Regions from separate parts of the Paenibacillus larvae subsp. larvae genome, predicted to be linked through region 1. Evidence: riboswitches for the same ligand, from Rfam matches in the RefSeq annotation. Region 1 holds a riboswitch; the other holds the start of a gene.
What was found. Region 1 has a riboswitch for cobalamin ahead of metE (5-methyltetrahydropteroyltriglutamate--homocysteine S-methyltransferase). Riboswitches for the same ligand answer to the same signal wherever they lie in the genome.
Positions count from the first base shown of each region.

Region 2: linked by a shared signal. The riboswitch ahead of BXP28_RS12560 (1-propanol dehydrogenase PduQ) and the one ahead of metE (5-methyltetrahydropteroyltriglutamate--homocysteine S-methyltransferase) in region 1 are both predicted to bind cobalamin.

Region 1 is NZ_CP019687.1:855,903-860,766, forward strand. It holds gene BXP28_RS04570 (ABC transporter ATP-binding protein) at 1-673, shown strand, start outside; gene xerS (tyrosine recombinase XerS) at 735-1,817, opposite strand; cobalamin riboswitch at 2,021-2,219, shown strand; gene metE (5-methyltetrahydropteroyltriglutamate--homocysteine S-methyltransferase) at 2,403-4,703, shown strand.
Region 2 is NZ_CP019687.1:2,411,687-2,416,550, reverse strand. It holds gene BXP28_RS12585 (YolD-like family protein) at 331-678, shown strand; gene BXP28_RS12580 (DUF2512 family protein) at 729-1,073, opposite strand; gene BXP28_RS12575 (spore coat-like protein) at 1,258-1,461, shown strand; gene BXP28_RS12570 (spore coat protein) at 1,580-1,783, shown strand; adenosylcobalamin (AdoCbl) riboswitch at 2,129-2,278, shown strand; gene BXP28_RS12560 (1-propanol dehydrogenase PduQ) at 2,665-3,804, shown strand; partial or broken gene BXP28_RS12555 (BMC domain-containing protein) at 3,989-4,341, shown strand; gene BXP28_RS12550 (EutP/PduV family microcompartment system protein) at 4,353-4,784, shown strand.

The sequences.
Region 1 (4,864 bases):
CTTGAAAGATATTCACCTGCACATCAAGCCTGGACAGACTGTGGCTCTGGTAGGAATGAGCGGAGGAGGAAAGTCTTCTCTGATCGGCCTGATCCCCCGTTTTTTTGATATCGAAAAAGGGCGTATTGAAGTAAACGGTATGGATATCCGGGATGTTACCCAGATCAGTTTGCGTGAAGAAATCGGGATGGTACAGCAGGAAAATTTTCTGTTCAGCGGTACGGTCAGGGAAAACATTTTGCTGGGAAATCCGAACGCTACGGAAGAAGAAATGATAGCAGCTGCCGTTTCGGCAAATGCCCACGGCTTTATTACCCAGCTTCCAGATGGTTATGACACGGAAATCGGCGAGAGAGGTATCAAATTGTCCGGAGGGCAGAAACAGCGTGTAGCTATTGCCCGCGTTTTCCTGAAAAACCCGCAGGTCCTCATTCTGGACGAAGCCACTTCCGCTTTGGATTTAGAGTCTGAGCATCTGATCCAGCAGTCCCTGCAGGAATTGGCGCATAATCGTACAACACTCATCGTGGCACACCGTTTATCTACTATCACACATGCAGACCAAATTGTTGTCATGGAAAACGGGGAGATTGTAGAGCAAGGGACGCACATGGAACTGCTGGAACAGGAAGGCAGCTATGCAAGGCTGTTCAATGTGCAGACGCTTGTTTAAATTTGCTTCTGGTTGCCTAGCATAGTAATTGCATCATAAAACAGATATGAAGCAGGGGTAGCTAATCTTCCCTGCGCCGGTCAATGGCTTCTTCCATGGTCTTGTCTGTCAAGTGGGCATAGATCTGGGTAGTATCGGAAGATGCATGGCCCAACTGCTCCTGCGTTTTATACAAATCATTTTGCAAGTAATAATCCGTGGCAAAGGAATGCCGCAGTTTATGGACGCTCAAATACGGCTTGCCAAACCTTTTGGCATATTTGAGCACCATCTCTTGCATGGCCCGTTTTGTCATCATTTTTCCTTCGGACCTCCCGTTAGGAATGGTGAGAAACAGGGCCTTTTCTTTTTTGGGCGGCCGGTATCGTGTCTCTCTGATTTCCAAATAACGGGAAAGATCTTCCATCGCTTCCTGCCGGAAATAGACTCTTGTTTTAAAGCTGCCGTCATTATTCCCCTTGCGGAATACATAGATGGTCTTTTTCTTAATATCCAAGTCGTCCAGAGTCAAATTGACCACTTCGGAAACACGTAAGCCGGAATGGAGGATCAGACTGACAATACAGGCGTCCCGCACATGATTTTGTTTGTAAGCATATAAAGCCTGTTTATTATCAGCCACATCGTGTTCGTACCCTTCCCTGATATAGTGGATAAACTCGATGATTTCTTCCTCCTGCAGCAGTTTGCCTTCAAGCTTGCTGGCGATATCCTTGGAGCGGTTGGTCCGTTTGATTTCGATCTTGGCCATAACGTTTCTTTTAAGCAGGGGATAAAAGTTTTCATCTTCTGCAATTTGGCTCAAATAATGAAACAGGGACCGAAGGGAGGATAATTTACGGGTTATGGTGATTTTTTTATTCAGGTGATTCTTATGCGTGGCCAGGAAAGCTTTGAAATTGTCGATGCTGTCCGTATGAAGCCGCTCCAGATCTTCCAGAGGGATGCCGGGCATTTGTTCCGCTTCTGTCAGTCCTTCCGCCATCATCCAACCGAAAAAAGTTTCGTAGTCCCGCACATATTCCAAAAGAGTGGAGGGAGAAAGATCCGGCAGTTTATGATGAATATATTTATCCACGTACCAGGGCATGTGGGGAAGTTTTTTGTCCAGTTCTTCACGGTCTTTTTGTTTTTGTATGTTCATGTAGGTCACCTCGGTATTTCATTCTTAATTTGCGGGACAAATCGCTAGTTTCAGTATATCGGAGCTTCAGGACCGGTACAATGCCTGATAATCAGATAACCATACGGGAAGACCGAATTGCCTGCATATCAAGGAAGAGTTAATTTCCTATTGAGAAACTTGGGATTATCTTGTATAGTGAATACAAATCGTTCTGCAAAATATTGCATATTGTGGAGACAGGTGCTTCGTCTGTAACGATGAAACTTAAAAGGGAAGATCGGTGTAAATCCGTCGCGGTCCCGCCACTGTAACAGAGGAGCCTTGTGCCAGGCAAACGCCACTGGTCTAAGATGACTGGGAAGGCGGCTTTAAGGCGATGAATCTGGAAGCCAGGAGACCTGCCTGTTCTAACGACACTGCTAACCTACGGACGATAGGAAGGTGTTAGATGACCATGCCAGTTTATTATGCAAACACGGGCATCTTTCCCTATGCGCCAGAAAAGGAAGGATGCCTTTTTGTTATTGGCTTTCTGCACCTTTACCTGCCATCTCTTTGCTTTCCATAAGCAAAATGATTCCTATTATGAGAGGAGCCATATGAATGAGTAATTTGGTAAACGGTAATTTGGGTTATCCGAGAATCGGTTTGAACAGGGAATGGAAGAAAGCTCTGGAAAGTTTTTGGTCCGGAAAAATAGGGGAAGATGAGCTTCTTTCCACGACTCGCCAGCTTCGTCTCAGCCATTTGAGAAAGCAAATAGAGAAGGGCATTCAGCTAATCCCCGTAAACGATTTTACTTTGTACGATCAAATGCTGGACCATGCGGCAATGTTCGGCCTGGTTCCAAGCCGTTTCCATTATGATGGAGGGCCTGTATCCTTAGAGACTTATTTCGCGATGGCTCGGGGAAATAAGCAGGCTACAGCTTGTGAAATGACCAAATGGTTTAATACCAACTATCACTATATTGTGCCTGAATTACAGGGCGCGGCGCCATCCTTAACGGTAAACCGGCCGCTTGAGGCCTACCGTGAGGCTAAACAGGAATTAGGCGTAGAAACAAAGCCTGTCCTGATCGGGCTGCTCACCTTTCTGAAATTATCTAAAGGTTATGAGCCGGACCGGTTTGCCTCCCTGGCAGATCAGTTCCTTCCTTTGTATAAACAGATTCTAATAGAGCTGGAACAGGAAGGGGTTGCCTGGGTCCAAATTGATGAACCGGTATTAGCTGCATCTTTATTTACAAATGAGGATGTTCAGGTTTTGCAAAACGTTTATCAAGAACTTCATAAGGCTGCACCGGAATTGAACATTTTACTGCAAACTTATTTTGATTCCGTTCCATACTATGAAGCTGCTGCAGGATTGCCCGTACAGGCGCTTGGTCTTGACTTTGTCCAAGGAGCGGAAGGAAATCTCCAAGCTATTCAGCGTTTCGGTTTTCCGGAAGACAAAATCTTAGGTATCGGCATTATCGATGGCCGGAATATATGGGCTTCGGATTTAAAGGAAAAAATACGGACGCTTGAATCCATTTCCGCAGCGGTACCTTCTTCCAGGTGGATTCTTCAACCTTCCTGCAGCCTGCTGCATGTGCCAGTCAGCCTGGAGCAGGAATCGGGGCTGGATTCCGTTTTGAAACAAGCTTTAGCTTTTGCCGATGAAAAGCTGGATGAATTGGTCCTGCTGACTAAGTATTGGACAGAAGGCAGTGATTCAGTTCAAGCGGATTTAACCAGCAACGAAGAGGCAGTCCGTGCCCTGAAAGAATCCGCTGCCCGGAATCATACGGAAGTGCAGAAAGCGGTAGAACAGCTAAAAAATGAGACAGGCAAACGAATCAGTCCATTCACCAGACGCAAACAGCTGCAGCAGGACAAATGGCAGCTTCCTCTATTGCCTACAACTACCATCGGCAGTTTCCCGCAAACGAAGGAAGTTAGGCAAACACGGCTTAAATGGCGCAAAGGTGATATTACCAACGAGCAGTACCAGGCTTTCATTGAAGCGGAAATCAGGGATTGGGTTCAAATTCAGGAAGAAATCGGCCTGGATGTCCTGGTACATGGCGAATTCGAACGGACAGACATGGTAGAATTTTTTGGTGAAAAATTAGGCGGCTTTGCCTTTACGAAAAACGGATGGGTACAGTCTTATGGATCCCGCTGTGTAAAACCTCCTGTCATTTACGGGGATGTGTATTTTGATTCTCCGATGACCGTGAAGGAAAGTGTATACGCCCAGTCCCTTACATCAAAACCGATGAAAGGTATGCTTACAGGTCCAGTGACCATTTTAAACTGGTCCTTTGTACGGGATGATATTTCACGAGAAGCTGTAGCTAATCAAATTGCCCTGGCTCTGCGCAAGGAAATAGAGGAACTGGAGAAATCGGGAATTGAAATGATTCAAGTGGATGAACCTGCCCTTCGTGAAGGTCTCCCTCTTCAGGTGAAAGACAAAGATGGTTACCTGCGGTGGGCGGTTAAGGCCTTCAAGATAGCCACCTGCACAGTCAAAGATACGACACAGATTCATACTCATATGTGTTATTGCGAGTTTCAGGATGTGCTGGATTCTATCAAAGCGATGGATGCCGATGTGATCTCAATTGAGACATCCCGGAGCCATGGAGAACTTATCGGGGCGTTTGAAGAAGATACGTATGAACAGGGAATCGGCCTGGGCGTCTATGATATTCACAGTCCAAGGGTCCCTTCCGTGGAAGAGATGGAGCAAATGATAGACCGGGCACTGAAAGTACTTGACCCCTCTCTCTTCTGGATAAATCCGGATTGTGGTCTCAAGACTCGTGGAAGAGAGGAAACTATTGCTTCGCTCAAGAACATGGTGGAAGCTACACACCGGGCCAGAAACAAGCAGCTCCAATCTTTATCCTAATATGAAATGAAGACAGCCCTTCGGTTCAGAATGACCGAAGGGCTGTTTTTTATTATTTCAAATCCTTTCCACCATACATAATTAGTTTGAATAGGTGCCTAATAAGATGTCTTCTTATCTATTCATCGCTAATTCCAATGGGATGGGTGTATTCTGGATGA
Region 2 (4,864 bases), 1.6 Mb from region 1:
TGGGGGCTTACGGGTTTGTCCCTTATTTGTTCCTAAAACGGCTTTTCCCATGTTTATTTAATCATTTTATCAAAGAAAAAAGGCATTATCGCAGGCATGCCTCTGCTTCTTTTGCCTACTCTTAAGAATTGTGAAAAAACGAACATGGAAGCGGACGATAAATAAACATTCAAGATATATTGGGAACTTCCAAATGGCTCATAAAAAACCACCTCCCTTAATACATTTTTTAGGGGCACTTTCATCATAACATTTTATTTTCCCAACAAAAGGGAAAAAATGTTATAATGAGAACAAATGTTCCTATTATGAAGCAAGGAAGGGATTGCCGTGACTAAGAATTTGTCTGAATATGTTCTCTATGAAGCCTCCCGCTCCATTCCTCTGGAAAAGAAAGAATGGGTGGTCCGGCAAATTATGCAGTATAGACGGCAGGTAGCTACTGAGAAACGCGAGAATCACAAGAAACAGGAGAAACGCGTTCATGAACTCTCTGAAATCCTTTCAGAAGCATTTGAAAGCAGCACAGTAATCACGGTTGTTACTTATGGAATATATAAGAACCGGGAGTACAGCGGCGTAATTATAAAGCTGGACCTGCGGGAGGAGAAGATTTTGTTAAAGTGTCAGGAAAGCATGCAGTGGCTTCACTTTTCTTCAATTTTACATGTATACTGAGTCTTCGTTTCTTTTTTGTTTAGAAGCTGTATTTATTAAGCTCCCAATAATTATCGAGCCTCTTTATTAACAGAAGTCTGTCCTAAAAAGCGGTGAAATCCGATTTCTACTACACCGAGTACGATAACGACCGTAAGCAGTTCCCCTACTGACAATGACCAGTTGGCATAGCGGGCTACCAGCCAAAGATAAAACAAAGCGACAACGGCATCCACAATGGTAGCAACTGTATTGTTAGTGTACCTAAGGACGATTTGATCTCCTATTAGATAAGCAATGACTGACAAAATAACGGCAGCTGTGGCTGCCCCTACAAAAGTAGCTTCTGTATACCACATAAGCAGGGGAATGACTACGATTCCGTTTAACAATACTTTAATTAGAAATTTATTCATCAATTTTTGACCTCTTTTCTGACAGTTATTGTTTATTAGCTTCTCCAAACATCCCCAATTTTATTTCAGCCTGATCCTATTTCTTCATAGCTTTTTCATGTTTTATTTTACCAATTTAAATTGAATATCCTTATTTGCACGGGCGGATAATAAATTCATGGTTTAAAGGAGGTGAATCGTTATAATGGCACAACAAGGCCTTGCCGTACACGAAACATTGGAAGTACATGAGCTCCTTACCTTTAAAAATACCTGTATGACAAAATCGGTTGCTATGCAGGGACTGGTTTCTGATCCGGCGCTTAAAAGTCTTTTGCAAGAAGATATTCAGCATTCTGCAAAAGCAATTCAAGACTATCAGGGATTATTATCCCGACCCCATATTTAGAAAGGAGAAAACATAAAAATGAGCACCACTGTAGAGAATTTAACCGGTATGAATGTAATAACTGAACAGGTTATCGCATCCGATTTCCTTATTGCCTCAAAATCCGGTGTTAAAGATCTTGGCTACTGCTTTAACTGAAGCCACTACTCCGGAAGTCAGATCAGTTCTGAAAAACCATCTGGATACAGCGATCACTATGCACCAGAAAATAACGGATTACATGCTGAATAAAGGCATGTACCATCCCTTTAATGTAAATGAACAAATCCAAATGGATATCCAGAATGCCCAGAAGACTTTAAATTTAATGAATCGTTCCTGAATTCCAGAAAAACGTTTTACTTTACAACAAGGGCCCTCCCCAATGCACATAATTTGCTTAAGGACGGGCCTTATATTTTTCTACGAGGAAAAAACTATCATTCTCAGCTTTTTAATTTGCTATAATTTTATGGATGAGAGGATTTTAGCAAAAAAATACGACAGGGATAATATCTTTCTAAAAAAGGAGAAGGATAATGAGCAAGAAAAGACATTCCGTTATCGAGTCTCCAAAACTTCAGCCTCAATTGGACAACAGCGAATAATCTGCCAAATAATTTGTCAAATGATTTGCCAAATTATTTCTATATGCTATAATGTTCTCGAATGGTAACATTCACGTCATGCCACAATATAAAAGTTTTAGGCAATGGAAGTTTGGTGCAAATCCAACGCGGTCCCGCCACTGTGATAGACCGGATACCGGTCTTAAGTCAGGTCTTTTGCCTAGAAACTTTGAGCAACCAACCGCTTCGAGGCGAAAGTGGTGGTTTAGAAGTCTAGTGTGACGATTATCGCCTCTAGGCTTTTTTTATTGGAAAGAGGGTGTCCCGACAATGTTGTCGGGGGTATGGCCTGGCGGCGGCGCCAAACATGTACAAGGATGTACAGCAAGGAAACGGGTAGATTCTTCAACGAAGAAGAATGTGATACACAATGGCGTGTATCCCCTTTTTTTTATCATCTGCCTTTTGCATAAGATGGCATTAAGCAACAACAGGTTGACGTTTTACTGAATAAGGGTGTAAACTAATAGACGACAATCAAATGACAGCAAGCTGCACAATGACGTGTACATATAAGCAAAGAGGCTTTTAAAGGAATTCGTTCTTTTAAAAGTCTCTTTTTTATTTTCCTGAAACTTACATTGGAGGTGCCTGCATGGATAAAATTTCTTTTAAAACCGATATCTATATGGGGCAAGGTGCGTTAGACCGGCTAACGGAATTACGCAACAAACGAATATTTGTCGTTACCGATCCGTTCATGGTGAAATCCGGCATGATTAATCTGCTGTTCGAGAGACTGCACGAAAGCAACAAACAGTACATTTTCAGCAATATCGTGCCGGACCCGCCAATCGAGGTCGTGACAGAAGGTTTGGAAGCACTCAGCTCGTTTAACACCGATATGATCATAGCCGTGGGCGGAGGTTCTGCTATTGATGCGGCCAAGGCGATGAAGATCTTTGCCAAAAAACTGATGAACCAGCAGGATATCCCTTTCGTGGCCATTCCGACAACGAGCGGCACCGGTTCCGAAGTCACTTCTTTTTCGGTCATCAGCGACAAGAAGAAGAATATCAAGTATCCTCTTGTTTCTCATGACATGCTGCCGGAAGAAGCTATTTTGGACCCTGAACTGGTCAAGAGTGTTCCGGATTTCATCACGGCTGATACGGGAATGGACGTATTGACCCACGCCATTGAAGCCTATGTGTCCACCAAAGCCAATGATATTTCCGATGCCCTGGCGGAAAAAGCGCTCAAGCTTGTGTTTGCCTATCTGCCCAAAGCCCACAAGGACGGCAGTGATCTCGAAGCGCGTGAGAAGATGCATAACGCATCGTGTCTGGCCGGTATGGCTTTCAATATTGCTTCACTTGGACTTAACCATGGGATTGCCCATGTGGCAGGAGCCAAATTCAAGATTGCCCATGGCCGGATGAACTCGCTATTATTGCCGCATGTGATTGAATTTAATGCTGATTACAAGCCGGGATACGGCAAAGATGAAGGCAATGCTGCGGCTGCAAGATATGCGGAGATCTCCAGAAGCTTAGGGCTGCCGGCTTCCAATTCCCGAAGCGGGGTACGCAGTCTGGTCCAGGCGATTAAACAGCTGCAGAAGCAATTGAAGATGCCGCAAACATTAAAAGACTGCAATATTGCATACAGTACTTTGGAAGAAATGCAGGAGGCCATTGCCCAAGGTGCGCTGAAGGACGGATGTACAGCAACCAATCCGCGTGTTCCGTCAGACGCGGATGTGATCGGAATTTTGAACAAAATGTATCAATAAAATTTACCGCATTGACAACGTTTGCTTAAATCAAATATATTATGAGATAAAGATAGCACAATGGCGTGTTGTATAACAAGTAAAGCGAAGAGGCTTCTTAAAATTTCCGTGTGAATTTTTTAAGAAGCCTTTATGTTTTTTTATGGCTTTAATCACGTGTTTTTTTGATGGGATGGGATAAGGGATGAACCAGCAAGATGAAAAGCAGCGCGTCATTCAGGAGTACGTGCCCGGGAAACAGGTAACCTTGGCTCACATTATTGCCAATCCAACAAGGACATTTACAAGAAGCTGGGATTGGGGACGGATGTGCAGGATGCCATTGGCATTATGACGATAACCCCAAGCGAAGCCTCCATTATTGGGGCGGACATTGCAACCAAGGCAGCCGGCGTTCAGATCGGTTTTGTCGATCGTTTCAGTGGCTCCCTGGTTATAACGGGCGATGTTTCATCCGTTGATTCAGCTGTGAATGAAGTACTGAATGGTTTGCAGAACATTCTCGGATTTTCGGCTGCTGCCATTACGAGAACGTAGGGGAAACTGCCATGAAGAAGTTGATATTAGCCGGGAGTACAGGCTCTGGTAAGACCACGTTATGTCAACGGCTGCACGGTCAGGAGCTTGCCTACAAAAAGACACAGGCGATTGAGAATTTTGAGCAAGCCATAGATACGCCCGGGGAGTGCATTGAAAACCGTTCTTTATACAGAATGCTTCTTGTTACAAGCGTTGATGCTGATGTAATCGGCCTTGTGCAAGATTGCACAAACGAAGAAAGCTATTTTCCTCCGTCCTTTGCTACAGCATTTGCCAAACCGGTCATTGGCATTGTAACCAAGATCGAACTGGCGGAGTCTGATGAGGATATTGCAAAGGCAGCGGAATACTTGCAGGCCGCCGGGGCCTCACCCATTTTCCGGATTTCTTCCGTGGAGAATCTGGGATTGGACGAGCTTGAGGCCTATTTGAGAGAGTAGCTGTTTGAATCAATTTCATAACTTGGATCACCATCCGAAATGATATAATAACTGGTATAATATATATAAATAGATATATA